3 regions of the Isoptericola haloaureus genome follow, and region 3 is predicted to be linked to each of the others. Evidence: predicted binding sites of a transcription regulator. Region 3 holds the regulator's gene; each other region holds the start of a gene.
What was found. The regulator HspR, encoded in region 3, represses chaperone genes until heat shock. The targets are predictions, from matches to a motif close to AAGTTGAGTCNNNNNGACTCAACTT.

Region 1: the regulator HspR is predicted to act here: its motif matches at 4,464-4,488, upstream of V5O49_RS15130 (Hsp20/alpha crystallin family protein).
Region 2: the regulator HspR is predicted to act here: its motif matches at 4,751-4,775, upstream of clpB (ATP-dependent chaperone ClpB).

Annotation. Positions count from the first base shown of each region.
Region 1 is NZ_JBAGLP010000118.1:1,089,529-1,097,381, forward strand. It holds gene V5O49_RS15100 (hypothetical protein) at 1-131, opposite strand, end outside; SAM riboswitch class IV at 203-321, opposite strand; gene V5O49_RS15105 (DUF4352 domain-containing protein) at 389-1,180, opposite strand; gene V5O49_RS15110 (sensor histidine kinase) at 1,679-2,875, shown strand; gene V5O49_RS15115 (response regulator transcription factor) at 2,978-3,616, shown strand; gene V5O49_RS15120 (YchJ family protein) at 3,645-4,037, shown strand; gene V5O49_RS15125 (putative quinol monooxygenase) at 4,087-4,389, shown strand; gene V5O49_RS15130 (Hsp20/alpha crystallin family protein) at 4,523-4,942, shown strand; gene V5O49_RS15135 (nucleotidyltransferase family protein) at 5,099-5,632, opposite strand; gene V5O49_RS15140 (cobalamin-independent methionine synthase II family protein) at 5,800-7,008, opposite strand; gene V5O49_RS15145 (class I SAM-dependent methyltransferase) at 7,135-7,853, shown strand, end outside.
Region 2 is NZ_JBAGLP010000118.1:879,694-887,546, forward strand. It holds gene V5O49_RS14200 (septum formation family protein) at 1-283, shown strand, start outside; cyclic di-AMP (ydaO/yuaA leader) riboswitch at 593-737, shown strand; gene V5O49_RS14205 (C40 family peptidase) at 742-1,959, shown strand; gene clpB (ATP-dependent chaperone ClpB) at 2,094-4,703, opposite strand; gene V5O49_RS14215 (LppM family (lipo)protein) at 4,869-5,897, shown strand; gene V5O49_RS14220 (alpha/beta hydrolase) at 5,924-6,868, shown strand; gene V5O49_RS14225 (AlkA N-terminal domain-containing protein) at 6,961-7,853, shown strand, end outside.
Region 3 is NZ_JBAGLP010000116.1:204,953-212,805, forward strand. It holds gene V5O49_RS06390 (hypothetical protein) at 1-751, shown strand, start outside; gene V5O49_RS06395 (DUF1540 domain-containing protein) at 851-1,159, opposite strand; gene V5O49_RS06400 (heat shock protein transcriptional repressor HspR) at 1,323-1,790, opposite strand; gene V5O49_RS06405 (DnaJ C-terminal domain-containing protein) at 1,825-2,829, opposite strand; gene grpE (nucleotide exchange factor GrpE) at 2,949-3,608, opposite strand; gene dnaK (molecular chaperone DnaK) at 3,605-5,494, opposite strand; gene V5O49_RS06420 (MFS transporter) at 5,673-6,815, opposite strand; gene V5O49_RS06425 (cold shock domain-containing protein) at 6,889-7,818, opposite strand.

The sequences.
Region 1 (7,853 bases), on a different contig from region 3:
CACCGCAGCCCGCGCCCGGCCTGGTCGCGCACCGCACAGCTCAACATCGCCAGGTGGTACGAGTTCCTGTGCTGCTCGTGGATCTCCCAGGGCAGCCGGGCGAGGACCTGCTCGTCGAGCTCGGGAAACATCTCTGCTCCTTCGTCCGGGGAGCCGGCCGACAGCCACCCGGACGCGCGAACGAGCCCGGAGGCCGTCGGCGACCCCGCTCTTCCCCGCGCCGGTCGGCGCGAGGCCGGTCTTCCTCCTGAGGCACCGTGCGCGAGGAGCGCGGTTGCCGGATCGGCACGCGGAGGACGTGTCGCCGATCACTCGTTGACCTGGGCAGATGTCTACCCGACACCGGAGGCGGGCCGCAACCGCGACGGCCCGCCCCGGACGTCCGGTCTCACTGCAGCGAGACCTCGACACCGCCGGAGAACGCCGAGTCGTGCAGCTCGAGCGTGGCGGGCGTCGCGTCCGTCGGCACGTCGAAGACGACGACGCCGTCCACGGTGTTACCCGGGTTGATCTCGTTGAGGAAGCTGTTCGAGTCGTCGAGGTAGATCGCCGCCTCGGAGTCCGCCGAGTGCGTGCGACCCTCGGTGTCGACGAGCTTCTGGCTGCTGCCGTCGAAGTACTGCGCCTCGTCGCCGATGTTCTCCACCGCCATGTGGACGAGCACGAACTGCCCCTGGGCCTCGGTGTTGAGGTACTCGTTCCCGATCTGCGCCACGCCGTCCTCGAGCTCGGTCACCGTGAACTCGAACTTGCCGTCGCGCGCGGCGTCGCCGAGCCCCGGCAGGTCCGCGGCGTCGGTGGCGGGCTCCTCCGCCTGCTCCTCGGCATCGGCCGCGTCCTGACCGTCCGCGGCCGCGCCGTCGTCGGTCCCGGCGTCCTGACCGGAGTCCTCGGTCGTCGCGGCGTCCTCGGAGGCGACCTCCGCCGTCGTGCCCGCGTCCGCCGGCGCCTCGTCGCCGCCACCGCCGAACGCGGCGCCGACGACGGCGATCCCGACGAGCACGCCGAGGCCGGTGAGGACCTTGTGGCGCGCGAACCAGCTCTTCTGCGGCCCCGGCTCGGGAGCCTGCGGCGCTCCGGACCCGCCCGGAGGAACGGGCTGCTGCGGGACCTGGCCCTGCGGGGCGGGCTGCTGCGGGGTCTGCGGAGACCACGCGGGGTGCTGCTGCTGGTCGGACATGATCGCTCCTTCGTCGAGCCGGTGATCGAACGAGATCGATCCTCGGCTCCGGGTGCCCGACGGCGGATCCCCCGGGCGGCTCGACCCACCGACCCGAACGGGGGAACCTCGGGCCGCGCTGCCGACCCGATCGGGTGATGACCGGCGTCGGAGGCGCGCCGTACGCTGCCCGGTATGTACCCGCCGTCGTCCAGCCCGGGAGGGCCGCCGCCGGGCCCTGCCAGTGGTCCGAGCGGCCCTGTGCCGGGCTACCCCGGCTCCCACGAGGGAGCCGCCGCGCCCGATCCGTACGCCGGCTCGTCCGCGGCGCCCTCCCCGGCCTCGTACGCCGGTGGGGCTGCGCCGTCGCCCTACCCGCCGTCGCCGTACCCCGGCCCGACGCCGTACCCGGGTCCGATGCCGCACGCGCCCTCCCCCGGTTCCCCGCCCGCCGGACCGACCCCGAGGCCGCCCGGCCAGGGGCGTCGCACGGCGAGCCGGTGGGGGTCGATCGGCGCCGTGGCGGTCACCTGGTTCTGCGCCGTCACGGGCGCAGCCTTCGCGGCACCGGCCGAGCTCACCAACACCCAGGTCGCCGTCTTCCTGCTCTGGTTCGTCGTCGCGGCCGGGGTGGCAGCAGCCGTGTGGTGGCGCACCACGCACCCGGTCGCGGTGTGCCTGGCGACCGCCGCGGTCGGGATCGTCAGCCCGCTCGGCGCCGTCGCCCCGCTCCTCGCCCTGCCCTGGGTGGTGGCGCGCACCGACCTGCGACGCAGCCTGCTGTGCGGTGGCGCGACGACGCTGGCGCTGATCGCGACGTTCTGGCGCGACGCCGCTCGCGAGGGCGAGAACGTCATCTTCTCCGCGACCGCGGAGGACGGCGGCGCGACCTCCTACATGACGCCTCTCGGATACCTGATCCTGGGCGTGCTGGCCCTGGGACTCGCCGTCGGCGTCGGGCTGCTGCGCCGCGTCGCCACCCGGGCCGGGGCCGACGCCGACGCCGCCCGTTCCGTCGCCACCGCCGAGTCGCGACGGGCTGCGACGTACCAGGCGCGGTCCGAGACGCTGCAGACCGAGCTCTCACGGCAGGAGGAGCGCGACCTCATCGCCCGCGAGATGCACGACACGGTGGCGCACCAGCTCTCCCTGATGTCGCTGCAGGCCTCGGCCCTGGAGGTGTCGTCGGAGGACGCCGAGACCGGCGACGCGGCCCGGTCGATGCGGTCCTCGGCGCACCGTGCGCTGGAGGAGATGCGCACGCTCATCACGTCCCTGCGCGAGGGCGCCGAGGACTATGCGGGTCGGGACTGGACCCTGGACGACCTGGCCGACCTGCTCGACAGCGCCGGGGACCGGGGCGTGGACCTGGTGGCGACGGTGTTCGTGACCGACGGTGACGCCGCGCCGCCGACGCTGACCCGCACGGTGTACCGCGTGGTGCAGGAGTCGCTGACCAACGCGGCCAAGCACACCCCCGGCGCGCGCGTCGCGGTCAGCGTCCGGGCGCGACCGGTCGACGGCATCGACGTCTCGGTACGCAACCCCGCCGGCCCTGCCGCCGGGCCCGCGGCGGCGCCCGGGAGCGGCTCCGGCCTGCGCGGGATGCGGGAACGCTGCGAGGCCCTCGGCGGCACGTTCGACGCCGGCCGCCAGGACGACGACTCGTTCCTGGTCCGCGCCCACCTGCCCTGGTCGCCGACGCCGGAGGCGTAGCCGAGCAGGTCCAGTGCCCGCGCCGCTCCCGCGCCACTCCCGCGGCCGGCCCGGGCTGGAGCTGCTCCGACGATGTCGCAGGTCACCAGTAGTGTCGAGGCCGTGACACGGGTTCTGGTCGTCGACGACGACACGATGGTGCGGCAGTTCCTGCGACAGATCCTCACCGCACGCGGCCTGGAGGTCGTCGGCGAGGCCACCGACGGGGACGAGGTGGTCGCCGCCGTCCGGGCGCACCGTCCCGACGTCGTGCTCATGGATCTGCGCATGGCACGCCTCGACGGTGTGCGCGCCACCGCCGCCGTCGTCGAGCTGCCCGACCCGCCGGGCGTGGTCGCCATGACGTCCTTCGACACGGAGTCGGCCATCCTCGACGCCGTGCACGCCGGCGCCGCCGGGTTCCTGGCCAAGGACTCCGGCCCGGACGAGCTGGTCGCAGCCGTCGAGGCCGTCGCCGCCGGGGACGGGGCCCTGTCGCCACGGGCCGCCCGGGTGGTCGTGGAGCAGGTCGGCAAGGCGTCGGGCGCCCGAGGGCGGGACGAGGCCCGCGCGGAGCTGGCACGGCTCACCGACCGCGAGCGCGAGATCGCCCACCAGGCGGCCCGGGGCCTGACGAACGCCCAGATCGGCGCCGAGCTCTACCTCGGGGCGGCCACCGTGAAGACCCACCTCAGCACGGCCTGCCACAAGCTCGGGGTGAACCGGGTGCAGCTCGCGGTCCTCGTGGACCGCGCGGCCTGACCTCGGTCGGGTACGCGACCATGGACCTGTGGACGACGCGACCCGCTGCCCCTGCCTGTCCGGCCTGCCGTACGGGGAGTGCTGCGCCCCGCTGCACCGCGGCGAGCGCACCGCCCCGACCGCCGAGGCGCTGATGCGGTCCCGCTACAGCGCCTTCGCCTCCGGCGACGCCGACTACCTGAGCGCGACCTGGCACCCGCGCACCCGCCCGGCGTCGCTGGACCTGGACCCGGGCCGCCGCTGGCGGCGCCTGGACATCCTCGGCACCAGCGCGGGCGGGCCCTTCGACGACGCCGGCGAGGTCGAGTTCGTCGCGACGTTCGCCGACGACGACGGCGGGCGCGGCCGGCTGCACGAGCTCAGCCGGTTCGTGCGCGAGGGCGGCACGTGGCTCTACGTCGACGGCGACGTCCGGACCTGACGCCCGGACCGGCCGGGACATGTCGGGGGCGGTCGCTAGCGTCGCCGGCATGACCTTCGTGAACGTCGGCACCCTCGGAGCCGTACCCGGCAAGCGCGACGAGCTGGTCGCCCACCTGACGGCCCGCAGCGACGAGCTCGCCGACGCCGGCTGCCTGTCCTACGAGGTCGGCGTGAACGACGAGCAGCCCGACACCGTCTACGTCGCCGAGATCTGGACGTCGGCCGCGGCGCACCGCGACTCGCTGCAGTTGCCCGGCGTGCAGGCGTCCATCGCGGCGGCCAGGCCGCTGCTGTCCGGGGAGATGGGCGGGTTCCGGTTCGACGTCGTCGGCTCACCGCTGCGCGACTGAGCTCTCCGCTCAATCCCGGGTCCGGCGTCCGCCCACCCGACCCCGACGCCGCCGTCCGCCCACGGCGAACCCGGAAATTGAGTCGGGGTGACTCAAGTTGTACTCCTCGGAACCATCCACGAGAGGAGCACCCATGACTGCCACCCTGACCCGCACCCCGCTGACGGACGCGCTGTTCCGCGACCTGTGGACCCCGCGCCCGGCAGCCCCCGCCGACGCCAAGCCCGCCGCAGACGTGTACCGCGAGGGCGAGGACCTCGTCGCCCGCCTCGACCTGCCGGGCATCGACCCGGCCGAGGACGTCACTGTCGAGGTCGAGGGCCGCAAGCTCGTCGTGCGCGGCGAGCGCAAGGACCAGCGCGGCGAGGAGTCCGAGGGCCGCCGCGTCTCGGAGGTGCGCTTCGGCGCCTTCCGCCGGGTCGTCACGCTGCCGAGGGCCGTCGAGGCCGACGCGGTGACGGCGTCCTACGACGCCGGTGTCCTGACGGTCACCGTCGCCGGCGTGTTCGCCGGCACGACCCCGCAGCGCATCGAGGTCACCACCGCGGCCTGATCACGAGGCCCGGGCCGCCCGGCCCGGCTGCGCGCACGGCGACACTCACGGCGACGGCGCTCGACCCGTCAGGGTCGGGCGCCGTCGTCACACACGGACATCACCGCGAGATCAGCTGCTCGAGCGCCTCCAGGGCGTGATCGACGTCGTCGCGCCTCACAGCGGGATCGCCACGACGGATGCTCGCACCGCAGGACGGAGCGACCGCTCGGGGACGATGTCCACGGGCCGGCCCAGGATGGCCGAGAGCTCGGCCTCCAACGCGGCCAGCGCGAACAGGCCCACGCCGTCGTCGACGTCGACCAGCAGATCCACGCCCGATTCCGGGCCGTCCTCGCCGGAAGCGACGGAGCCGAAGACGCGCAGGTGACGCACTCCGCGCCTGGCCGCTGCGTCGACGACGTCGTCCCGATGCTGTCGAAGGACCGCGTCGAGCACGGTGCCGCCCCCCGCCTCGGTGAGAGCTACGGCCTCCGACGCGACCGCACGGCCCAGGAGGCGCTTGACCTCAGGCTGGCTGCGCCCCAACGACCGCGCGATCCGGCGCTGGCTCCACCCGAGATCATGCGCCTGGCGGACACCGCGTTCCAGCGTCCGGCTCGCTTCGGCGCGCAGGTCGTCCGCACGGGATCCCAGACCTGCCAGATAGTCCGCGAACGCACGCTCGACGGCCGACTCCTCGCCTTCCATGCGGTCACCTCCGATAGCACATGCTATCGAAATGGCCCGGCCGCGCACCGTCCGATCGAGCGTCTCTGTTTCTCAGGAATCGAGACCTGATTCCTGAGGAACAGAGACGCTCGACGGGAGACAGCTCAGCCCCGACGGGAGACAGTTCAGCCCCGACGGGAGACAGCTCAGCCCCAGAGCCGCTCCGAGGCGATCCGCGCGCCGGCAGCCAGCGACTCGAGCTTGGCCCACGCGATCTGCGGGTGCACGCGCCCGCCGAGCCCGCAGTCGGTCGAGGCCAGCACGTTCTCCCGGCCGACCCGCCGTGCGAACCGCTCGATGCGCTCGGCGACGAGCTCGGGGTGCTCCAGCACGTTGGTCGCGTGCGAGACCACGCCCGGCAGGATCAGCTTGCCCTCGGGCAGCTCGACGTCGTCCCAGACGCGGTACTCGTGCTCGTGCCGCACGTTCGCGGCCTCGAAGGAGTACGCCCCGGCGTCGATGTCGAGCATGAGCCCGACGATGTCGCGCATCGGCAGGTCCGTGGAGTGCGGCCCGTGCCACGAGCCCCAGCACAGGTGGTACCGCACCTTCTCCGGCGGGATGCCGCGCAGCGCGTGGTTGAGCGCCTCGACGTGGATCCGCGAGAAGTCGAGGTAGTCGGCGACGGTCGGCTCCGGCGTGACCTGGTCCCAGGACTCGGCCAGCCCCGGGTCGTCGATCTGCACGACGAGCCCGGCGTCGACGATCGCGAGGTACTCCTCACGCAGGACGTCGGCCCACGCGTACGCGTACTCCTCGTGCGTCGCGTAGTACTCGTTGTGGATCCGCGTCGCCGACCCGGGCGCGATCGAGGTGACGAACGCGTCGGTCACCCCGGCGGCGTCGGCGGCGGCCCGCAGGTTCGCGGCGTCCTGCGCGACGGCGGCCTGCCCGGTGTACGTCAGCGGCCCGGTGACCTTCGGGAACTGCCCCGGCCCCTCGCCGTGGAAGATGCCCGACGTCGGGTCGGTGTACGCCTCGCGGAACCGCGCCTGGTCGCGGCGGTTGCCGAACCCGGTCAGCCGCACGTCGCCGGGCGCGGACTGCACGTCCGCCAGCACCCACTGCGCGTCGGTGTCGAGCTCGAGACCGCCGGTGCGCTGGAACGAGTACGACCACCAGGCGCCGAAGTCCATCGGCGAGGACATCGACTTGCCGTACTCGCCGTCGCCGACCACGGAGATCCCGGCGTCCTGCTGGCGGCGCACGACGTCGGCGACGGCGTCGCGCAGCAGCGGGCCGAACTCGCCGTCGGCGTCCCCGTTCTCGCGGGCCGCGTTGGCGGCGAGCAGCTCGGCGGTGCGCGGCAGGGAGCCGGCGTGGGTGGTCTCGATGCGGTCGGTGCTGCGCAGCACGATGTCCTGCCTCTCGGTCACGGGAACGGATCTCGGGCGATCGTCGCACGGTTGCCAGAACGGCAAACCGGCTGTCCCTCAGCCGGACGGCGGGGCACCATGAAGCCTCAGTCCACCGGAGGTCCGATGCCCGCCACCGTCCGCCTGATCGACGACGTCCGCCCCGAGGAGTCCGACCACGACTTCCTGCCCGGGATGCGTCGCGCCTGGCTCATGCCCTGGTACGACTTGACCGCCCGCCTGCGCGGCGTGCACCGCCTCTACCGGCGCACGATCGAGATCGCGGGGATCACCGCGGGGCAGCACGTGCTCGACGTCGGCTGCGGCACGGGCAACCTGAGCCGCGAGGTGCTGCAGGCCACGCCGGACGCCGTCGTCACCGGGCTGGACCCCGACGGCGACTCCCTGCGCCGCGCGGCCCGCAAGCTGCGCCGTCGGCGCTCCGGCGAGGTGACGTTGATCCGCGGGTTCGCGCACCGGCTGCCCGTGCCGGACGCCGGCCAGGACCACGTCGTCTCGTCCCTGGTGCTGCACCACGTCCCGCCGGAGGAGAAGCAGCAGCTCGCCGCCGAGCTGGTGCGGGTGCTGCGGCCGGGCGGACGCGTGACGATCGCGGACTTCGCCGGCGACCACGCCGGCGCCCACGCCGCCGGTCACGGGCGCGGGCACCGCCACGGCGGCGAGGGGCACCAGCCCGGGCACGGTCCCGGCAGCACGGCCTACGACGCCGACAACGCCGACGGCGGCATCGAGAAGCTGCTCACGGCGGCCGGGCTGGAGGACGCCCGGGAGCTGGAGCGGATGCCGCTGCTGGGCGACTCGGTGGTGTTCGTCCAGGCACGGCG
Region 2 (7,853 bases), on a different contig from region 3:
CGCGGTGGAGGTCGTGCCCTGCGCGGACCCGCACGTCGCCGAGGTGGTGGGGCGCACCGACGCCGCGAGCGACGCGATCTGGCCGGGCGAGGACGTGGTGGCCGCCCGCACGGCGCGCGGCTGCACCGCCGACCTGCTCGGACCGCAGGCCCGCGCCGAGGCGGCGCCGTCGGTCGCCTTCGTGGTGTGGACCCCGACGGAGGACTCGTGGGCGGCCGGTGACCGGACCGGGCTGTGCGTCGCCGTGCTGGACGAGGAGCGCACCGGGTCGCTGCTGGACTGACCGGGCGGCCCCGGGATGTCGACGGACGTCATCGGACCCGCGCCCGATCTTCACCGACCCGGCACCCTGGATGCGGCGATCGTCCGATCCGGCACGTCGAGGCCGAGGCGTTCCGTCCGGTTCTGTCCGGACTCGTCGGTCATGACGGGCACGTTCCCGCCGCCGGATCCCTTCACGTCTCCTCCACGACCATCTCCCGACATGGTCGTTATCGGATTGTGACCTACCGTGATCGCGTGGTTACGGTCCCTACGTCGTCCGGAGACCGGGCGGCGACCGGCCCGCAGCCCAGTGCTGCCGGCGGGCCGGCCCAACGGAGCACCGACGGCAGCAGCGGGAGACCCAGGTATTGCGGGTGACGCACGTCGCCACCCTCGGGGTGAAGCCGTCCTTCGGCGGCAGGCCACCACTTCTCGGCCTAACCCGACAGCTCATCTCGCCGGCTGGAGGAGTACCCCATGTCCACCACCTCCCTGGATGCTGCGCGCCCGCGGGGCGCGGTGCGCCCGCCGCGGACACGGCACGCTGCCGTCGCCATGACCCTCACGGCCGCCCTCGCCGGCGGCACGCTCGTGGCCGGCGCCCAGTCCGCCGTCGCCGACGAGGCGACGACCACGTCCGACGAGTCGACCGCCACCGAGACGGCCACGCCCGAGCCCACCGCCACCGAGACGGCCACGCCCGAGCCCACTCCCACCGAGGAGCCCGTCGTGGTGAGCACGACGCCGGACGTCTCGATGTCGAAGTCCCGCCACACCGGCCGCAAGGGCCAGGGGCACACCCGTCCGAAGTACACCGTGAGCGCCACGACGGCCGACGGCGAGGCGTTCGCCGGCCGTGTCCGGCTCTACGTCAAGGGCACGAAGGTCGCCGTCAAGCAGCTCGACGCCGACGGCACCATCCACTTCCGTCCGGGCCTCGGCAAGTACGACGTCGGCCGCAACGGCGTCCGCGCCGTCGTCGCCCCGGCCGCGGCCACCGGCCTCGACCAGGTGACCAAGAACCGCACGGTGCGCATCAAGCCGAAGGCGCGCACGAACCTCTACGTATCGATGAGCCGCAAGCAGGCCACGAAGGGCAAGTCGCACACCCGTCCGAAGTACACGGCCAAGGTCCGCAAGTGGGGCGAGCCCGTCACGGGATGGGTCCGCCTGATCGTCGCAGGCGACAAGGTCGCGGTGAAGAAGACCAACAGCAACGGCGTCGTGCGTTTCCGTCCTGGGCTGGGCAAGTACGACGTCGGCGGCAACCGGATCCGTGTCGTGGCGGTGCCCGTCCGCGGCGAGGGCCTGAAGAAGACCACGAGGCACCGCAACGTCCGGGTGGCCCCGAAGGTGACCCGCGGCGACAAGGTCGTCCGCGTGGCGAACAGCTACGTCGGCCACCGCTACTCCTACGGCGGCACCTCGCCGGCCACCGGGTTCGACTGCTCCGGCTTCACCTCGTACGTCTACAAGAAGGCGACCGGCAAGACCCTGCCGCGCTCGTCGTCGGCGCAGGCCTCCATGGGCAAGCGCGTCTCGCGCAGCAACGCCAAGAAGGGTGACCTCGTCTACTCGCCGGGGCACATCGGGATCTACGCCGGCAACGGCCGGATCATCGAGGCGGCGCGTCCGGGCGTCGGCGTCGTGAAGCGCACGATCTGGCAGTCCAACCCCCAGTTCATCCGCATCTGACCCGCACCTGACCGGCAGCGCACCGGCGCAGGACCACCCCACGAGATCGACCCACCCGGCCGAGATCGACGTTCAGTACGTCGGTCTCGGCCGGGTGGGTCGATCTCGTGTCTGCGGGGTGTCGGCGACGGGCCTCAGCGCAGGGTCAGACCTTCGTCGCCCTCCACCCGGTCGACGACGACGGTGTCACCGTCGGACACCTCGCCGGCCAGCAGCCGGCGCGCCAGCCGGTCACCGATCTCGCGCTGCACCAGCCGGCGCAGCGGCCGCGCCCCGTACGCCGGGTCGTAGCCCTCCAGCGCCAACCACTCGCGGGCCGGCGGCGTGACGTCGAGCGTGATCCGACGGTCGGCGAGACGGTCCGCCAGCGCTGTGACCTGCAGCTCGACGATCCGGCCCAGCTCGCCGAGGGTGAGCGCGTCGAACAGCACGACGTCGTCGAGCCGATTGAGGAACTCCGGCTTGAAGGCCGCGCGCACCGCGGTCATCACGCTCTCGCGCTTGGCTGCCTCGTCCAGCGTCGGGTCCACGAGGAACTGCGAGCCCAGGTTCGAGGTGAGCACCAGGATGGTGTTGCGGAAGTCCACGGTGCGGCCCTGGCCGTCCGTGAGCCGACCGTCGTCGAGCACCTGCAGCAGGATGTCGAACACCTCGGGGTGGGCCTTCTCCACCTCGTCCAGCAGGACCACGGAGTAGGGCCGACGGCGGACCGCCTCGGTGAGCTGACCGCCCTCCTCGTAGCCGACGTACCCCGGAGGGGCCCCGACGAGCCGCGCCACCGAGTGCTTCTCGGAGTACTCCGACATGTCGATGCGCACCATGGCGCGCTCGTCGTCGAAGAGGAAGTCCGCCAGGGACTTGGCGAGCTCGGTCTTGCCGACACCCGTCGGCCCGAGGAACAGGAACGACCCGGTCGGCCGGTCGGGGTCGGCGACCCCGGCCCGCGAGCGCCGCACCGCGTCCGAGACGGACCGGACAGCGGCCTGCTGGCCGATGAGCCGTTCGCCGAGGACGTCCTCCATGCTGAGCAGCTTCTCGGTCTCGCCCTGCAGCATCCGGCCGGCGGGGATGCCGGTCCAGGCCGAGACGACCTCGGCGACCTCGTCGGCCCCGACCTTGTCGGCGATCATCGGCGTCTCCTGGGCGGCCTCCTCGGCCGCCGCCTCGGAGGCCTCGGCCTGCTCGGCCTCGGCCAGCTCGCGCTCGACGGACGGGATCTCCCCGTACAGCAGGCGGGCGGCGGCCTCGAGGTCGCCCTCGCGCTGCAGCCGGTCGGCCTCGGTGCGCAGCTCGTCGATGCGGGCGCGCAGGTCGCCGACGCGGTTGTGGCCGGCCTTCTCCGCCTCCCAGCGGGCGGTGAGAGCGGCGAGCTCCTCGCGCCGGTCGGCCAGGTCGGCGCGCAGCTTCTCGAGCCGCTCGCGCGCGGCCGCGTCGGCCGAGCCCTCGGCGTCCTTGAGGACGACCTCCTCCATCTCCAGCCGGGTGACGGCGCGCTGCAGCTCGTCGATCTCCACCGGCGAGGAGTCCATCTCCATGCGCAGGCGGGAGGCGGCCTCGTCGACGAGGTCGATGGCCTTGTCGGGCAGCTGGCGGCCGGTGATGTACCGGTCGGAGAGCGCGGCGGCGGCCACCAGCGCCGAGTCGGCGATGGTCACCTTGTGGTGGGCCTCGTAGCGCTCCTTGAGCCCGCGCAGGATCGCGACGGTGTCCTCCACCGACGGCTCGCCGACGAAAACCTGCTGGAAGCGGCGCTCCAGGGCCGGGTCCTTCTCGATGTTCTCGCGGAACTCGTCGAGGGTGGTGGCGCCGACCATGCGCAGCTCGCCGCGGGCGAGCATGGGCTTGAGCATGTTGCCGGCGTCCATGGCTCCTTCGGAGCCGGCGCCCGCACCCACGACGGTGTGCAGCTCGTCGATGAAGGTGATGACCTCGCCGTCGGAGGCGGTGATCTCCTCCAGGACGGCCTTGAGCCGCTCCTCGAACTCGCCGCGGTACTTGGCACCGGCGACCATGCCGGCGAGGTCGAGGGCGACGAGCCGCTTGCCCTGCAGCGAGGTGGGCACGTCCCCGGCCACGATGCGCTGGGCGAGGCCCTCCACGACGGCGGTCTTGCCGACGCCGGGGTCGCCGATGAGCACGGGGTTGTTCTTGGTGCGGCGCGACAGCACCTGCACGACCCGGCGGATCTCGGCGTCACGGCCGATGACGGGGTCGAGCCTGCCGTCCCGGGCCCGCTGGGTGAGGTCGCTGCCGTACTGCTCCAGGGCCTTGTAGGTGCCCTCGGGGTTCGGGCTGGTGACCCGGCCGTTGCCGCGGACGGCGGGCAGCGCGGCGCGCAGCGCGTCCGCGGTGGCGCCGGCGGCGTTCAGCGCCTGGGCGGCAGCGGACTGGCCGGCGGCCACGGCGATGAGCAGGTGCTCGGTGGAGACGTACTCGTCGCCGAGCGCCTCGGCCTCCTGGGTGGCGGTGGTCAGCACGCTCTGCATGGCGCGCGACGGCGACGGCTGGGCGACGCCCTCGCCGCTCACGGTCGGCAGCGCGACGAGCGCGGCGCGGGTCTTCTGCCCGATCTGCTGGGGGCCGGCCCCGACGGCCTCGAGCAGCCCGACGGCGACACCACCGGTCTGCTGCAGCAGCGCGGACAGCAGGTGGGCGGGCTCGAGCTGGGGGTTGCCGGCGGCGGACGCCGACTGCACGGCGTCACCGATGGCCTGCTGCGACATCGTCGTGAACTTGGTGTCCATGGGTCCTCCGGGTCCGGTACGAGTGACTGCTGACGTCAACCGCCGCAGAGTTGAGTCTATTCCGCTCAACTTTGCCTCGCCACGGCAGGTGGCGGCGGGTGAATTCGCCCTGCATGCAGCGGTCCGGATGCCCTGTCGACGCCGGTCGGGGATGCTGGGACGGTGATGCCTGCCACGCTCGCCCCGCCGCCGTCCGCCCCCGACCGCCGTCGGCCCCGGCCACGGGTCCGACGGGCGGCGACGGCCGTGCTCGCCGCCGTCGGCCTCCTCGCGCTCTCCGGGTGCATGAAGGTCGACTGGGACATGACCCTCAGCGAGGACGACACGGCCTCCGGCACCGTGATCATGGGGATCTCCGACGAGTTCGCCGAGTCCCTGGGGATGGACCCGCAGGAGCTGTGGGACATGTCGAACGAGGGCGAGGACTCCCTCACCGAGGACCTGCCGGAGGGCTCGACGGAGCAGCCCTGGTCCGACGGCGAGTACACGGGCGTCGAGGTCGGCTTCGTCGACCAGCCCATCTCGGAGATGAGCGGCGAGGGCAGCGACGACCTGTCCATCACCCGCGACGGCGACGAGTACGTCGTCGACGGCGTCTTCGACCTGAGCCAGGACGCCCAGGACATGGAGGACATGGGCGGCGAGCTCCCCGAGGGCCTGCTCGACAGCTTCGACATGCGCATCGCCGTGACGTTCCCCGGCGCGATCAGCGAGACCACGGGCGAGGTGGACGGCAACACCGTCGTGTGGACGCCGTCCGTCGGGGAGGTCACCGAGGTGTACGCCCGCGGCTCGGCCGTCTCCGGCGGGGCCGCCGCGCCGGAGGACGAGGCCACGACCTCCGAGGAGGAGGCGACCGACGAGCCGACCGCGGAGGCCACCGACGAGGAGTCCGCGGCCGCCGACGACATGGCCGACACCGCGGCCGAGGACGACGCCGGCGGCTTCCCCTGGTGGATCGTGGGCCTCGTGCTCGGGCTGGCCGTCCTCGGTGTCGTCGTCGCGCTCGTCGTGCGCAACAACCGCACCCCCGGCCCGCCCGGGGCCGGCGCGCCCGGCAGCGGCCCCGCGCCCTACGGCGGCGGCGCCGTGCCCCCGAGCTACGCCCAGCCGCAGCAGCAGGCCCCGCCCGTCGTACCGCCCCAGCAGCCGTACCAGGACCCGGACGGCACCCCGCCGACGCCGCCGCGCTGAGCCGCCGGTCCCGATAGCCTCGGGACATGACAGCGACCGACTGGCACCCCGACCTGCTCGGCGAGGGCTTCGAGGCCCGGACCCTGGACCTGCCGGAGGGCGCGAGCGCCACCCTGGTCCGCCACGTGCCGTCGGTCGCGCCGCTCGGCGACCCGGCCCGGGTGGCCGTGCTGTCCGTGCACGGCCTGGCGGACTACTACTTCCACCCCCACGTCGCCCGCGCCCTGGCCGACGCCGGGTTCGCGTCCTACGCCGTGGACCTGCGCGGCCACGGCCGCTCGTGGGAGTCGTACGAGGCGGCCGGCGGCGACCCGAACCAGGTCCCCGACCTGGCGCTGCACGCCCAGGACCTGGACGCCGCCGCGGACGCGGTGCGGGCCGCCGGTCACGAGCGGCTCGTGGTGCTCGCCCACTCCACCGGCGGGCTGGTCGTCCCGCTGTGGGCGGACGCCCGCCCGGGCCGCGCGGACGCGCTGGTGCTGAACAGCCCGTGGTTCGAGCACAACGCGCCCCGCCCGTTCCGGTGGGCGGGGGTGGCGCTCGCCGAGGCCGTCGCCCCGCTGGCGCCGCGCGCCGTCCTCAGCCACCTCGACGACGCCTACGCCCGGGCGCTGCACCGCGCGCACGGCGGCGAGTGGGACTTCGACACGACCTGGAAGCCGCACGAGCCGTTCCCGGTGCGCGCGGCCTGGTTCCGCTCGGTCCGCCGGTCCCAGCGGCGGCTCGCCCACGGCCTCGACCTCGAGATCCCCGTGCTGGTGCTGACCTCGGACCGGTCCACGCACGCCGAGCACCTGTCCAGCGACTCGGTGCTCGACGTCGCGCACATGCGCGCCCTCGCCCCGCGGCTCGGCGACGACGTCAGCCTCGCCACGATCCGCGGCGGCACGCACGACCTGGCGCTGTCGCCCTCGCCCGCGCGCGAGGAGTACCTGCAGGTCGTGACGGACTGGATCGCCGCCGCCGTCTGACGCTCGGCACCCGCGGGGTGCACCGTCCCGGCCGCACCGTCGTGTCCGATTCCCGCTAGCCACCCCGGGGGCGGGCGGGTGACGATGAGGTCGTGCCCGCCACGACCGACACCCGCTGGACCGAGCGATACCGCGCCATCGCCGCGCGCGACGCCCGGTTCGACGGCCAGTTCGTCACCGCCGTGCGCAGCACCGGGATCTACTGCCGCCCGTCGTGCCCCGCCCGCACGCCCAAGCCGGAGAACGTGACGTTCTACCTGACCTCGGCGGCCGCGCACCACGCCGGCTACCGCGCCTGCAAGCGATGCCTGCCCGAGGCGAGCCCGGGCACCCCCGCCTGGGACCTGCGCGGCGACGCCACCGGCCGGGCCATGCGGCTCGTGGCCGACGGCGTCGTGGACCGCGAGGGCGTGGCCGGCCTGGCCGCCCGGCTCGGCTACAGCACGCGCCACCTGCACCGCCTGCTGCGTGCCGAGCTCGGCGCCGGACCGCTCACGCTCGCCCGCGCCCAGCGCGCGCAGACAGCGCGCACCCTGCTGACGGGCACGGACCTGCCGGTCGCCGACGTCGCGTTCGCCGCCGGGTTCGGGAGCATCCGCCAGCTCAACGACACCGTGCGCGCCGTGTACGCGACCACCCCGACCGCCCTGCGGAGCCGTCGCTCGGTGCGCCCCGGCACGGTGAGCGGCGCCGGCACCGAGGGCGACCGCGTCCACCTCGACCTGACGCTGCCCGTGCGGGAGCCCTTCGACGCGGCCGGGACGATCGCCTACCTCGCCGCGCGGGCGGTCGACGGGGCGGAGTCCGCGACCGTGCACGACGACGCAGCCCGCTACGCGCGCACCCTGCACCTGCCGCACGGGCCCGGCGCCGTCGCCGTCACCGCCGGTCCCGCCGTCGGACCGGGACGCCTCGCCGCCCACCTCGAGCTGGCCTCGCTGCAGGACGTCGCCACCGCGGTGGCGCGGGTACGCCGGCTGCTCGA
Region 3 (7,853 bases):
CACCGGCGACACCTTTGCCGTCGACACGCGCGAACGCTGGCGCACCATGAGCCTGACCGAGGTCTGGCTGCGCCCGGGCGACTGGTACCACCCCGCCGTGGACGCCGTGGTCGAGGCGATCATCGACGGCAGGTCGCCCGAGGCTCCCGCGCACCGCCTCGGCGGGGCACGCAGCGCCGCCGGCATCGGCCTCGACGAGACCCTCGAGGACGTCGCCTGCCTGTACCGCACGGTGGGCGCCCCCGTGGACGTCGACGTGGTCCGCGGCGCGGCGCTGGGCTGGGTGCAGGGCCGCGACGGCCGCCCCACCCTGAGCGGGGTGCGCGACCCGGCGACCGGCCTGCCGACCGCCGACTACCTCGGTGAACGGCTCCGCGAGACCTACGGCCGGGCGACGCGGGACACCGTCGCGGTGTCCGACTCGCACTGCCTCGTCGTCGTCGACGTCGCGGTCGAGGCTCTCGACCCGTGGCAGCGCATGGCGCGGGCCGCCTCGGTCGGCCGGACGCTGGACCAGGTCTTCGGCGACGGGCACCCCATGGCCTCGTTGAGCGACGGCGTCTTCGCCGTGCTGTGCGAACGCACGCCCGACATCCCCCGCCTGTCCCAGAGCGTGCGCCGCATCATCGAGCGCAACGCCCAGATCCTCGGGGTCGCCGAGACGATGCGTCGACCGGTCCGGGTGTGGATGGAGCGGCTGCCGCAGGACCACGCGGCGGCGCTGAACCTGCTCGAGCACCTGCGGCGCTGACGACGACCGCGGCAGGCTCCACCGCACGGACGACCTCCTGCCCGACGACGAGAGCCCGGACGGCTGGTGCCGTCCGGGCTCTCGTGGTGCGGGCCGCCGTCAGCCCTGGCTGAACGTCAGGCAGTCGGCGTGGCGGTCGTCCTGCGGACCGGCGCCGACGCGGATCGACGAGGCCGAGCACTCGAGGTCCTTGTTGTGCACGCAGTCGAGGCGCTGGCACGCGCCGACGTGGGCGACGACCTTGTCGAGGCCACCCTTGGTGCCCAGCGGGATGAACGTCGCGCAGGCGGCGTCGCCGGGGACCCCGGCGATGGTGACGGCGCCCGCGTGGCAGTCGTGGTCGTGGTTGTAGCTGCAGCCGTCCACCGAACACTCGGTGACCTCGGGCATCTCCATCAGCGTGGTCATGGCCGCTCCTCATGTCGCTGGATCTTCGCCGAACCATTTCGATGATAGAAGCATTTTCCCTTTCTTGCCTAGGAAGGGAATGCTCACTTCAGAAAGGTGAGGAGAGCCTTACCGCACTATTGATGAATTTCGAAAGGCCGGTGTTTCGTCATTCGTCGGGACGTCAGGAGGACCGACCTCGCCCGCCGGAGGGCCGCCACAGCACGAGAGCGCCGCCGCGCTCACGGCGGGTGTCGACGTCGAGCCGCAGCTCGGAGCGCCGCACCCGGCGACCCAGCGGGACGGCCACGACGTCGCCGCCGGACCCGGCGGCGAAGACGCGCCCCTCCGCCTCCTCGCGGGCGGCGATCAGCCCCGCGAGCTCGGAGAGCCGCCGCTCGAGCTGGAGGACCTGGTGCTCCAGGTCGAGGATCCGCTTGATCCCGGCGAGGTTGATGCCCTCCTCCTGGGCGAGGCGCTGCACCTCGAGCAGCCGCGCGACGTCGCGCCGCGAGTAGCGCCGACCCCTCCCGCGGGCACGCCGAGGGACCACCAGTCCGAGCCGGTCGTACTGCCGCAGGGTCTGGGGGTGCATGCCGGAGAGCTGCGCGGCCTGCGAGACCGTGAGCACGGGTGCGTCGTCGGTGACCATCTCGACCTCCTTCGCGCCCTGAGGCTACCGGTGGCTACTGCGCGGCCTTGGCGGCGAGCTCGGCGCGCACGTCGCCCGTGTCGACCTCCGCGGCGAAGTCCTCCAGCGCCTTCTTCGCCGAGCGGCTGAGCTTCTGCGGCACCACGACCTGGATCGTGGCGAGCAGGTCGCCCGTGCGCTTCTTGGTCGCGACGCCCCGGCCCTTGACCCGCAGCACCCGGCCCGACGGCGTCCCGGCCGCGACCTTGAGCCGCACCGTCTCGCCCGAGAGCGTCGGGACCTCGACGGTCGTGCCCAGCGCCGCCTCGGCGAACGTGACCGGCAGGGTCATGCGCAGGTTGACGCCGTCCATCGTGTACACGGGATGGGTCTCGACGTGCACGGCGATCAGCAGGTCGCCGTCGGGCCCGCCGTTCATGCCCGGACGGCCCTTGCCGCGCAGACGGATCTTCTGCCCGTCGTGGACCCCCGCCGGGATGCGCGCGGTCATCTTCCGGCCGTCGACGGTCAGCTCGACCGTCGTGCCCTCGACCGCGGCGCGGAAGGGCAGCGTCGCGCGGGTCTCGACGTCGGCGCCCTTCTGGCGCTGCGGGCCGCCGAAACCGGCCGCGCGTCCGCCCATGCCGCCGCCGAACATCGAGCCGAGGATGTCCTCGAACCCGCCGGTCTGCTGGTACTGCACCCGCGGCCCGCCGGGACCGCCGGCCCGACCGGCGCCGCCGCCGAACATCGAGCTGAAGACGTCCTCGAACCCGGCCTGACCGGCGCCGCCTCCGGGGGCGCCGGCGAACCGGGCGCCGCCGCCGGCCATGGAGCGCAGCGCGTCGTACTGCTGACGCTGCTCGGGGTCGGAGAGCACGGCGTAGGCCTCGCCGATCTCCTTGAACTTCGCCTCGGCGGCGGCGTCACCCGGGTTCTGGTCCGGGTGGTACTGGCGCGCCAGCTTGCGGTACGCCTTCTTCAGGGCCGCCTCGTCGGCGTCCTTGGGAACGCCGAGCGCGGCGTAGAAGTCCTTCTCGATCCAGTCCTGGCCGGTCACGACGTTCCTTTCTCTGCGGTGCCCGCGAGATCGACGTACCCGTCCCCGGATCGACCCACGGCGGGTCGATCTCGGTCCGGGGACGTCGATCTCGCGAGCGGCTGCTCAGGGGCGGGCGGTCACTCGGGGCCGACGACGCCCACGCGGGCGGCGCGGACCACCTTGTCACCGATGCGGTAGCCGGGCTCGACCACCAGGTTGACCGTGGTGGACTTCGCGTCGGCGTCCGTGTTGTGCATGAGTGCCTCGTGCACGGTCGGGTCGAACTCCTCGCCCACGGCACCGAACCGCTCGATACCGAACTTGCCGAGCGTCCCGTCGAGCTTCTCCGCGATCGCCGCCATCGGGCCCGACAGCTCGGCGTGCGCCTTGGCACGCTCGATGTCGTCGAGCACCGGCAGCAGGGCCGCCAGGACGTCCTGGGTGCCCTGGGTGCGCGCGGCCTCCTGGTCGCGCAGCGCCCGGTTGCGGTAGTTCGTGAAGCTCGCCCGCTCGCGCTGGAGCGCGTCGAGGTTCTCCGCCGCCTGGGCCTTGGCCTGCAGCAGCTCGGAGTCCTCGGCGGCCTCGCCGGCGGGCTCGAAGTCGAGCGCATCCAGCGGGTCTCCTTCGCCGGACGACGCCGCGGCGTCGTCGGGCTCGGAGGTCCCGCCGTCGGGGGTCTCGCGCTTCTGGCCCGTGGTGGGGTCGACCTTGCGCTTGTCGCTGAAGTGGAAGGGGGTGCCCCCCGAGCCGGCGTTCTCCTCCGGCTCGGGGGTGCCCTGCGTCTCGTCGGACGTCACTTGGAGTCCTTCTTGTCGTCCTCGTCGTCCACGATCTCGGCGTCGACGACGTCCTCGTCGGAGCTCTCGGGCTCCGACGTCGGCGCGTCGCCGGCCGTGGCGCCCTCGGCGCCCGCGTCCGCACCCGCGGCCTGCTCGGCCGAGTACAGCGCCTCGCCGATCTTCTGCGAGGAGGCCCCGAGCTTCTCGTAGGCGGACTTGATGGCCTCGGCGTCCTCGCCCTCCAGGGCGGTCTTCACCGCGGCGATGTCACCCTCGACCTCGGAGACGACGTCGGCGGGGAGCTTGTCGCGGTTGTCCGCGATCTGCTTCTCCATCGAGTAGGCGAAGGACTCCGCCTGGTTGCGGGTCTCGGCCTCCTCGCGACGCTTCTTGTCCTCCTCGGCGTGCTCCTCGGCGTCCTTGACCATGCGGTCGATGTCCTCCTGCGGCAGCGCGGAGCCACCGGTGATCTTCATCGACTGCTCGGTACCGGTGCCGCGGTCCTTGGCGGACACGTGCACGATGCCGTTGGCGTCGATGTCGAAGGTGACCTCGATCTGCGGGACGCCGCGCGGGGCCGGGGCGATGCCGGTGAGCTCGAAGGTGCCCAGCGGCTTGTTGTCCCGGGTGAACTCGCGCTCGCCCTGGAAGACCTGGATCGCCACCGAGGGCTGGTTGTCCTCGGCCGTGGAGAAGATCTCGCTGCGCTTGGTCGGGATGGCCGTGTTGCGCTCGATGAGCTTGGTCATCACGCCGCCCTTGGTCTCGATGCCGAGGGAGAGCGGGGTGACGTCGATGAGCAGCACGTCCTTGCGCTCACCGCCGATGACACCGGCCTGCAGCGCGGCGCCGACGGCGACGACCTCGTCCGGGTTGACGCCCTTGTTCGGGTCCTTGCCACCGGTGAGCTCGCGCACGACGTCGGCCACGGCCGGCATGCGGGTCGAGCCGCCGACGAGCACGACGTGGTCGATCTCGGAGACCGAGATGCCGGCGTCGCGGATGACCGCGTGGAACGGCTCCTTGGTGCGGTCGACCAGATCCTGCGTCAGCTGCTGGAACTGCGCGCGGGTCAGCTTCTCGTCCAGGTGGACCGGGCCGTTCTCGCTCATCGACAGGTACTGCATCGAGATGTTGGTGCTCGTCGCGGAGGAGAGCTCCTTCTTGGCCTGCTCGGCCGCCTCGCGCAGACGCTGCAGGGCGATCTTGTCCTTGGACAGGTCGACGCCCTCGGTGTTCTTCACCTGCTTGATGAGGTGCTCGACGATCCGCTGGTCCCAGTCGTCGCCGCCGAGGCGGTTGTCGCCGGAGGTGGCGCGGACCTGGATGGTCGAGAAGTCGTCGTCGTCCTTGCCGACCTCGAGCAGGGAGACGTCGAAGGTGCCGCCACCGAGGTCGAAGACGAGGATGAGCTCGTCCTGCTTGGACTTGTCGAGGCCGTAGGCCAGGGCGGCCGCGGTGGGCTCGTTGACGATGCGCTGGACGTTCAGGCCCGCGATCTGGCCGGCGTCCTTGGTGGCCTGGCGCTCGGCGTCGTTGAAGTACGCCGGGACCGTGACGACCGCGTCGGTGACGGGCTCGCCCAGGTACTCCTCGGCGTCGCGCTTCAGCTTGCCCAGGATGCGGGCGCTGATCTCCTGCGCGGTGTACTTCTTGTCGTCGATCTCGGTGGACCAGTCGGTGCCCATGTGGCGCTTGACCGAGGAGATGGTCCGGTCGACGTTCGTGACGGCCTGGCGCTTGGCGACCTCGCCGACGAGGACCTCGCCGGTCTTGGAGAACGCGACGACCGACGGGGTCGTGCGGGCGCCCTCGGCGTTGGCGATGACGGTGGGCTCGCCACCCTCCAGGACGGCGACCACCGAGTTGGTGGTGCCGAGGTCGATACCGACAGCACGGGACATGTTGGCTCCTTCGTTCGTGCGGGGGTTGAGTCGTCTGCACTCAACGTAAGTCGCCGCCCGGCGCGTGTCCAGTCGAGAGGCACGAAGTTGAGTCTGACTGGCTCAACCTTGTCGAGGTCGTCGATATTCCCGCAGGTGGAAGACGTGTTCGCCAGTGGTGAAGCGGGTCACACACCGGCTATCGCGTGGCCGCCGGGACGGCGCAGGCCATACCGACCACCGCGACGCCGGCGGCCACCAGGAACTGCACGGCCAGGTCCGTCGACCCCGCGAGGAGTCCCAGCGCCGCCGGACCGACGATCGAACCGACCGCCAGCGCGAAGAGCGCCGCGCTGAAGCCGGCGGAGGGGCGCTCGGGAAAGACGTGCGCGCTCCACACCGCGAGCAACGCCGACATCATCATGAAGCCCGGCCCGTACAGCGCACCGGAGGCCACGACCCCGGGCCAGGTTCCCGGGAGCACCCCGAGCAGCCCGACGGCAGCGGCCAGCAGAGCGAGGGCGACCAGCAGGATCCGCCGCAGGCCGAACCGCCTCACCAGGTCACCCGTGACGAGACCGACCGCCCCGACCACACCGACGCAGGTCCACAGCACCGCCCGCGCGGACTCCGGCAGGCCACGGTCCAGTGCCAGATCGGCGGCGTACGTCCAGTAGAACGCGCTCGACACCCCGAAGAGGAACGCCACGGCGAGGAGCGGCCACGAGCCGCGGTGGACGAACCACCGCCAGCCCGGACCACGAGGTGGTGCCGTCTGCCGGCGATAGGGCCGGGCCGGCAGCAGCCGCGCGTTCCAGACCAGGCTTCCGACGGCGAGGACCGCGAAGACGAGCCAGGCCAGACGCCAGGACGCCCCGGCGACCAGCGCGACCGGTCCGGCCACGGCCAGCCCGACGGCGGTCCCGGTGCTCACGACCGACAGGACCCGGTCCTGGTGTCGCGGGCGCACCAGCTGGGACACGGCGTCCGACAGCGGCGCCCACGCCCATCCGGGGCTGGTGCTCGCGACCAGGGCACCGGCCGCCATCACGGCGGCGTGCGGGGCCAGAGCCACGAGCGTCATCCCCACGGCCGCGCATGCTCCGGCCAGCACCACGGGCAGCCGCGGGCCGAGGCGCGAGGCGAGAACCCCGCCCGCGACCAGTGCCAGCAGGTAGCTCGCGTAGCTGCCACCCGAGATGACGCCGAGCGTCTCGGTCGACAGACCGAACTCGTCCTCGAACACCGGGACGAACAACCCGTAGCCGTAGCGGGCGAAGCCGAAGGAGACCCCGATGATCGACATCCCGGCCAGTCCGACGTGCCACGGTCCGACAGCCATCGACGCCTCCTGGCCCGGTGCCGGTGCCTCGCCGGCCGCCACCGGGCACGTGCGACAGCCGGCTACCCCGGGTTCAGAGCAGCTCGACCTTGTCGGCCTGCGGCCCCCGGTCGCTCTGACGCACCGTGTACCGGACCCGGTCGCCCTCCTCCAGGTAGTCGTCGCCCCGCACGACCGACACGTGCACGAAGAGGTCGTCGCCCCCGGCGTCGGGCGTGATGAAGCCGAAGCCGCGGTCCGCGTCGTAGCGCGCGACGGTGCCCTCGCCGCCCCGCACCGGTCCGCCGGACGCCGGAGCGCGGCCCGACCGGCCACGGTCCCGACCGGCCGGCACTCGCGTGGAGCCACGCACGAGCCGCACGTCGCGGGCGTTCGGCCCCCGGTCGCCGTCGACGACGTCGTAGGTCACCCGCGCGCCCTCGGCCAGCGAGGTCATGCCCGGGCCGAGCGCCTTGGCGTGGACGAAGAGGTCCTCGCCGCCCGCGTCGGGGACGATGAACCCGAAGCCCTTGGACTCGTCGAAGAAGGACACCGTGCCGTCCGCACCGTCCGCGGCCGACCGTGCGGACTCCGCGGCGAGCGGGAGCAGGTGGTCCGCCTGCGGCCCCTTCTCGCCGTCGACGACGAGGAACGCCACGCGCTGCCCTTCCGCGATCACGCCGCCGGTGACGATGGCCGAGCTGTGCACGAAGATCTCGCCGCGACCGTCGTCGGGCGTGACGAACCCGTAGCCCTTGGTGGGCTCGTACCAGTTGACGCTGCCGAGCACGCCCAGAGCCGCGTCGGCAGGCTGGTCGCCCGTGACCCGGACGCGGCGGGCCTGCGGACCCCGGTCGCTGTCCTTCACCTCGAACTCGACGGCCTGCCCCTCACGAAGCTGCTTCGGACCGTCGTCGCCGACGATCTCGGACGCGTGCACGAACAGGTCCTCGGCGTCGTTCCCGCGGTCGATGAAACCGAACCCTCGGTCGGCGTCGAACCATCGGACAGTCCCCTGGGGCACCTGGTACTCCTCGTCTCGGCGGATGTTGCTGTCTC